One region of the Lactobacillus sp. UMNPBX4 genome, then DNA from elsewhere that is predicted to be linked to it. Evidence: predicted binding sites of a transcription regulator. Region 1 holds the regulator's gene; the other holds the start of a gene.
The links. Region 1 encodes HrcA, which represses chaperone genes, less so after heat shock. Its sites were predicted from a motif close to TTAGCACTCNNNNNNNNNGAGTGCTAA; they were not measured.
Positions count from the first base shown of each region.

Region 2: CP355_RS01705 (ATP-dependent Clp protease ATP-binding subunit) is a predicted target of HrcA. The motif match lies at 2,647-2,673, and genes of this name have one in related genera.

Region 1 is NZ_PCZF01000006.1:33,375-37,581, reverse strand. It holds gene dnaK (molecular chaperone DnaK) at 1-552, opposite strand, end outside; gene grpE (nucleotide exchange factor GrpE) at 569-1,150, opposite strand; gene hrcA (heat-inducible transcriptional repressor HrcA) at 1,166-2,215, opposite strand; gene ribF (riboflavin biosynthesis protein RibF) at 2,382-3,344, opposite strand; gene truB (tRNA pseudouridine(55) synthase TruB) at 3,350-4,207, opposite strand, start outside.
Region 2 is NZ_PCZF01000005.1:5,973-10,179, forward strand. It holds gene ptsP (phosphoenolpyruvate--protein phosphotransferase) at 231-1,964, opposite strand; gene CP355_RS01695 (phosphocarrier protein HPr) at 1,964-2,230, opposite strand; gene CP355_RS01700 (hypothetical protein) at 2,344-2,526, opposite strand; gene CP355_RS01705 (ATP-dependent Clp protease ATP-binding subunit) at 2,718-4,207, shown strand, end outside.

The DNA of each region.
Region 1 (4,207 bases):
ACCGTCACCTAATTGAAGAACGGAAACATCGAAAGTACCACCACCAAGGTCGTAAACTAAGACCTTTTCATCTTGGTCTTTGTTTAAACCGAAGGCTAATGCTGAAGCAGTAGGTTCGTTGATAATTCTTTGTACATTCAACCCAGCGATCTTACCAGCATCCTTAGTAGCTTGACGTTGTGCATCGTTAAAGTAAGCAGGAACAGTGATAACTGCATCAGTTACCTTTTCACCTAAGTAATCTTCTGAGAACTTCTTGATGTATTGTAAAATAAATGCAGAAATTTCTTGTGGTGTGTATTCCTTGTCACCAACCTTAACCTTGTAATCTGCTTCACCCATGTGACGCTTAATTGAAACAATAGTGTTAGGGTTAGTAATAGCTTGACGCTTAGCTACTTCACCAACTTGAATTTCACCATCTTTAAAAGCTACTACAGATGGAGTAGTACGGTTACCTTCTGGGTTAGTAATAATCTTTGGTTCTTTACCTTCAAGAACTGCAACTGCTGAGTTAGTAGTTCCGAGGTCAATACCAATAACTTTTGACATGTATAAACTTCCTCTCCTATTGAGCAACTACAACCATTGCTGGTCTTAGTGTCCGATCTTTATATTGATATCCTTTTTGTAAAACCTGAACAACGTGATCTTTTTGATCATCATTTTCGGCTGCTACAGTTTGAACAGCTTGATGCAATGTCGGATCAAATTTTACGTCTTCAGCTTCAATCTCAACGATGCCATGTTCTTTCAATGCTTTAGTTAATGAATCAAGCGTCATCTTAACGCCCTTCTTCAGTTGCTTGGAAACATCATCATCGGCTTCTACGCTTAAAGCTCTCTCCAAATTGTCTACAGCAGGCAAAATATCTTTAGCTAAGCTTTGAGATTCATACTTAATAAGTTGAGCTCTTTCTTTTGAATAGCGATTTTGCATATTTTGAATTTCTGCTTCGCTACGAAGATACTTATCTTCAAGCTCCTTATTCTTATCTTTTAAATCAGCCAATTCTTTAGCTAATTTTTCATCATGTTTATCATTTTTTGCTTCCTTACCTTCAGTTGCCTTTTTCTTAACATCCTTAGGTGTTGAAGCATTTTCTTTTTCATCTAAATTCTTTTCACTAGGAAACTCTTCTTTACTCACGGCTAACCTCCTCTATTATTGAAATTTACCGTAATAATCAAGTAACTTCTTGGCTAATTCATTTCTGAAGTATTCTAGAAGCCCTATCATTTGAGAATACGGCATATTTGTTGGCCCAAGTAAAGCTATTGTTCCTTTACCATGGGAGCCGACACTATATTCAGCTGTCAGCAAACTATAATTTTTTAATAAATCATTCGGCAATTCAGATCCTAACTTTACCTTAACTGGGTATTTTTCAGTCTTAGGATCAGCCTTAATATTCATCAAATTAGAAAACAAATTATCTCGATCAATTAATTCATAGAGTGAACGTATATCATTTACATTATTCTCAGTTGTATTGTTCAATAGATTAATTTGTCCATCAACATACATCTGCTCACTAGCCGCATCTTTTAACACGTCTTCAACTAAGCTAAATAATTCGTTAGCATGATCACTACCTAATTCGTTTTTAGCAAGTTCACTTAGCAATGAAACATTAATTTCCTTTAAACTCTTACCAACTAATTGGTCATTAATCATTCGAACCGCTTTTTCAATTTCTTCACCATGAATATTATGTGGTAAAGCATAAACTTGATTTTGGACATTGCCATCACTCGTCACTAGAATTGCCATCACTTGTCTAGAAGACAGGGGAACAATCCTAAAACCTGTAATTTTAACATCCCTACTCTCAGGTCCTTCAGCAAAAGCAGTGTAATTAGTTAAATCAGATAAAATGCGTGCTGCTTCTTGTACGATTTCATTCACCTGATGAAAAGGTCGATCTAATTGTGTCCCAATCGTGTTATAAACAGACTCTGGCAACTGAAGCGGTTCAACTAAATTATCAAGATAATAACGATATCCATCACTTGACGGAATTCTTCCGCTAGAAGAGTGTGTCTTCTCAATTAAGCCTTGATCTTCTAGGACCGCCATTTCATTTCGAATAGTAGCGCTTGATACTTTAATTGGTAACTGCTTCATCACCGTCTTAGAGCCAACAGGCTCATGCGTTTGTGTGAAGTCTGTAATAATTGTTTTTAAAATAAGCTCTTGACGCTCGGTCAACATAATAATCGCCCTCACTTTTAGCACTCGTAATTCTCAGGTGCTAACAATTAATATGATACTATAAATTAGCAGAAAAACAAGAGGAGTGCTAAAATTTCTTCAAATTATTTCAAAAAATAAAAACTGAAGAACTTAGTTCAAAATTGCTAAGTTCTTCAGCTTCTCGTTACGCATTACTTCGTGCTTCTTGTGCAAAATAATGTTCAATTTCTATTTGGTCTTTCTCTAATTGTTTTTTCAATTCTTCAAGGCTGCTAAATTTAATTTCGCCTCTAGTATATTTATACCATTTAATTTTTATTGGCTGATCATAAATATCCTGTTTAAAATTAAATATATATGATTCAATAAAAATTTGTTCAGGTTGGCCAATCGTTACATTATAACCGACACTAGTCATAGATTCATACCACTTTCCAGCTACCTGCGTTTTAGTGGCATATACTCCTATTTTGGGAATTACCTTATGACTAGCCCAAACTAAATTAGCTGTTGGGAAGCCTAATTTATGGCCATTTCTTTTACCATGACCAACGATCCCGCTCATCACATAATGGTGACCCATTAATTGAAAAGCTAATTCCATCTTACCTTCCCTAATTGCCTGTCTAATTTCAGTTGAACCTATTTTTTTACCATTAAAAATCTGCTTAGGCATAACGAAAATTTCAAATCTATCCTTCGCAAATTTTGGTAAATTCTTCATATTAGCAGTCTCTTTAGGACCATATGTATAATCAAATCCAGCTACTACTGTATCTGCATTGAGTTTAATTATTACATTATCTACAAAACTCTGTGCATCTATCTCGCTAAACTTTTTAGTAAATGGCATTACGGCTAGATAATCTACACCTAGTTCTGCCATTTTATCTGCCTTTTCATCTAAAGTTTCTAAATACTTAAAGTCTTTTTTGGCAGCATAAATTTCCTTCGGATGACGATCAAAAGTTAATACTACTAATGGTAATTTCTTTTGATCAGCTATTTTTTTGGCTTTATTGATTAAGCGTTGATGACCTAAATGAACGCCGTCAAAAAAACCTAAGGCTAGAATAGTTTTTGAAGATATGGTATTTTCGCTAACTGGATAAGTTAAATGAATGATTTTCACAACTAATCCCTTCATTTCAGTTATTCATTTTGAATCAACATTAAACTTGGGCGATATAATTTTCCCTTATTCTCATAAATCGCCTTGACTTTTTTATTGTACCTTAATGCGACTTTTTTAGCATCTATTTCTAACGAAATACCTGCTCCATTTTTCACTTTAAGCCATTTTCCTTCACTTAGATCAACTTGAGGATAGTCTTTAAAGAAAGCGTCAATTGGTTGAATCAATTCTGCAGCTTTTTCAGGATTCTCTTCAATTTCACTTAACTTAACGGCCTGAGAAATATCAAAACCTGAGCTAGCTACTCTTCTTAAGTAAGTCATAACTGCTGGGCAATTCATTTTCTCGCCCAAATCATTTACTAAGGATCTAACATATGTACCTTTACTACATTTAATTTTAAAATCAAATTCTTCTTGTCCATCTTTTTCATTGAATGTAGGTTTATTGGTTAAATCATATTGTAAAATATCAACTTTACGTTTTGGTCGCTCTACCTCAATACCTTCTCTAGCATACTCATATAAATGCTTACCATTTACCTTTACGGCTGAGTAAATTGGTGGTACTTGTTCTATTTCCCCTAAAAACTCATTCATATGATTCTGAATATCTTCAGAAGTAAATGCCTTGGTTAACTTGGTCTTTTTCAAAACTGTGCCAGTTGAATCATAACTGTCAGTGGCATATCCAAAAAGGCCACTACCAATATATTCTTTAGGTCTAGTATGCATAAGTTCAATCAGTTTAGTTGCTTGTCCAATTGCAATAGGTAATACACCTGTTACCTCGGGGTCAAGTGTACCCGCATGTCCAATTTTTCGGATATGCAGAGCTTTGCGTAAATGATAAACTACATCAGCACTAGTCATCCC
Region 2 (4,207 bases), on a different contig from region 1:
AAAAATCACGCTCCTCAGAACAAATATTTGTATACGTTCTTAATCTTACTATTAGTATAACATACTAACTTCTTTTTTGTAAGTACTCATTTTATCTTTTATGTTAACTTCTCTTTATATTCTAAAGATAAAACGTGAATTATTTGTGAAGAAATTGTATGTTTTGTTTAAAATATTTAAATATGAAAAAAGAGACCTTTCGGTCTCTTTTCTCAATTCAAAATATGAATTTATTTGTCGATCTTCTTCATTAAGTCATTAACTAACTTTTCATTTTCTTCAGCAGTTTCTGAAACGAAGCATGCCTCGTTAGCCAATTCCTTAAGATCCTTAGTATCAAACTTCTTCATTAAGCTTCTGATACGTAAGATTGAAGTTGCACTCATTGAGTATTCATCAAGTCCCATTGAAAGTAAGATTGGGAACATGGTGTTATCACCGGCAGCTTCACCACACATACCACACCAGATACCATTTTCATGAGCAGAATCAATAGTGTGCTTAATCAAACGAAGTACTGATGGGTTATATGGTTGGTACAAGTATGATAGGTTATCGTTACCACGGTCAGCAGCCATAGTGTATTGGATCAAGTCGTTAGTACCAATTGAGAAGAAGTCAACTTCCTTAGCGAATTGATCTGCTAAAACAGCAGCTGCAGGAACTTCGATCATCATACCAACTTGCAAGTCGTCACCGATCTTAACGCCCTTTTCAACAAGCTTTTGCTTTTCATCATTTAAGATAGCCTTAGCTTGACGAAGTTCAGCCAATGTACCAATCATTGGGAACATAATACCAAGCTTACCGTATGCTGATGCACGAAGCAAAGCTCTTAATTGGGTACGGAAAATCTTTTCGTTCTTAAGTGAAAGACGAATAGCACGTACACCTAAGAATGGGTTCATTTCATCTGGCAAGTCCCAGTAATCTAGGTGCTTGTCACCACCAATATCCATTGTTCTGATGATAACTTGCTTGCCGTTCATGCCTTCGATAACTTTCTTGTAAGCTTCGAATTGATCATCTTCAGTTGGGAAGTTTGATGAATCCATGTACAAGAATTCAGTTCTGTACAAACCAACAGCTTCTGCACCGTTTTCATGTACACCTGGCATATCATTAGGAGTACCGATGTTGGCTGCAATAGTAAATTGCTTACCATCGACAGTTACTGAAGGTTCATCCTTCAATTTCTTCCATTCAGCCTTTTGCTTTAAGAAAGCTTCACCCTTCTTCTTGTAGTCAGCTACTTGATCATCACTAGGATCAATAATAGCTACACCATCAAGACCATCATCAATTAACATGTCGCCGTTCTTAACGTCCTTAGTAATTGAATCAGTACCAACTACGGCTGGTAATTCAAGTGAACGTGCCATGATTGCTGAGTGAGCAGTACGACCACCAATATCAGTAATAAAGCCCTTAACGTATTTCTTGTTAAGTTGTGCAGTATCACTTGGAGTCAAATCATGAGCAACAACGATTACTTCATGGTCAATTGAAGCTGGGTTTGGTAATTCCTTACCAAGTAAGTGAGCCATAATACGCTTAGAAACATCGCGTACATCGGCAGCACGTTCTTGCATGTAAGGATTATCAGTCATACTTTCAAAAATTTGGATGAACTTTTGTGCAGTTTCATCTAATGCAGCTTCTGCATTGATCTTTGAATCCTTAATTTCATTCTCAATGGCACCAGTAAATTCTGGATCATTCAAAATCATTAAGTGAGCTTCAAAAACTTGAGATTCTTCTTCACCCAAGCTCTTCTTGGCAACATCACGAACCTTTTCAACTTCAGTAGTTGAAGTCTTAATAGCATCCTTGTAACGAGCTACTTCAGCTTCAACATCATCAACTGAAGACTTTGAAAATGAAAGATCAGGCTCCACAAGAAGATATGCTGGAGCAATGGCAATACCATCACTAGCAGCAATTCCTTTTAAAGTCTTGGTCATTATTCAGCTAAACCTTCTTTTTTCATAGTGTCGGCAATTGCGTCCAATGCGTCTTTTTCATCGTCACCTTCAGCAGTGATAGTAACATCAGCATTTTGGCCAACACCAAGTGACATAACACCCATGATTGACTTCAAGTTTACTGACTTGCCGTTGTATTCCAAGTTAACATCTGAACCGAACTTTGAAGCAGCTTGTACTAAAAGAGTAGCTGGACGTGCATGAATACCTGTTTCTGCAATAATATGAAAATCGCGTTTTTCCATTATAAATATCTCCTTTAAATTGAAAAAATTAAACTGGTAATAAATACCCATTCAGGTATTAGATTATCATGTTTTTACAGTTTAGACAACAATAATGTAACAGTTTACATTATTCAATCGTCAGTGTTCGTAGCGGTATATACAATAGCACCGCCTCTTTCAGCTCTGCCGGTAATATATTGTCTTTTGCCATAATTTCTAATAGTTTTCTGTAAATCAAAGGCATCTTCAGGCTCTACCTTATATTCTTTAAGCTCTCCAGACACCAATTGATCTAAAATCTTTTGATAATCCAAAAATATCACCACACTTTTTAAATTTTATAATTTTTTCATTATTTATTCTACTATTTATGGTAATTTTTCAAAAATATTATTATTTTATGTGTTTCTTACATTAAGTAAGAAATGTAGAGCTTAGCACTTGACTACTAAGAGTGCTAATAATATAATTTTGTTACAACTTAAATGAAAGGCGGTCATGCATTTTGCTTTGTCAAAATTGTCATAAACGGCCAGCCTCCATTCACCTCTTTACTAAGGTAAATGGCCAAAGCCGAGAAATTGATTTATGTCAACAATGCTATCAAGAATTAAGAAATCAACAAGGAAATCTAGAAAATATGAATAATAACAATGAATTTTTTGGCGACTTTGATGATTTATTCAACGCTTTAAACGGAAATAACAACAATGCCGCAAATAATATGAACGGAAATAATCCAAGAATGCAAATGGGCGGAGGAAATGGTAACGGCAATCAAGGTGGTAAAAGTCTCCTTGACCAATACGGTACTGATTTAACTGCTCTTGCTAAAAAAGGAAAAATCGATCCAGTTATCGGCCGTGATAAAGAAATCGCTCGTGTAATTGAGATTTTAAATAGAAGAACTAAAAACAACCCTGTTTTAATCGGTGAAGCAGGTGTTGGTAAAACAGCCGTAGTTGAAGGATTAGCACAAGAAATCGTTGATGGTTCTGTCCCAGCTAAATTACAAAATAAAAGAATCATATCATTAAATGTAGTTTCACTTGTTCAAGGTACTGGAATTCGTGGTCAATTTGAACAACGGATGGAGCAATTAATCAAAGAATTACAACAAAGTGATGACATCATTTTATTCATTGATGAAATTCACGAAATTGTTGGTGCAGGTAACGCTGAAGGCGGTATGGATGCTGGTAACATCATCAAACCAGCCTTAGCTCGTGGTGAACTCCAATTAGTTGGTGCTACTACTATCAAGGAATACCGCGACATTGAAAAAGATTCTGCTTTAGCACGTAGATTCCAACCCGTTGAAGTAAAAGAACCTTCTATTGATGAAACTATTAGGATTCTGAAAGGTATTCAACAACGCTACGAAGATTACCACCACGTTCATTATACAGATGATGCAATTGAAGCAGCTGCTAAATTATCAGCTCGTTACATTCAAGACAGATTTTTACCTGACAAAGCCATTGACTTGTTAGATGAAGCTGGTTCAAGAATGAACTTAACTATTCCTTATATTGATAAGGATAAAATGCAAGAAAGAATCAATGCAGCTGAGCAACTAAAAGAAGAAGCCTTAAAGAATGAAGATTACGAAAAGGCAGCCTACTACCGCGACCAAATTGAAAAATACGAAAAAGTTAAAGATCAAAAGGTAGATCCAGACAAGTCTCCAGTTATCACCAACAAGATTATGAATAAGATTGTTGAAGAAAAGACTGGCATCCCTGTCGGCGATATTCAAAAGCAAGAAGAAAATCAATTGCAAAACTTAGCCAGTGACTTAAAGGCTCATATCATTGGTCAAGATAAGGCAGTTGAAAAAGTGGCTCGTGCAATTCGTCGTAATAGAATCGGCTTTAACAAATCAGGTCGTCCAATTGGTTCCTTCTTATTCGTAGGACCTACTGGTGTTGGTAAGACTGAGCTTGCCAAACAACTTGCTAAGCAAATGTTCGGTTCAGAAGATGCCATGATTCG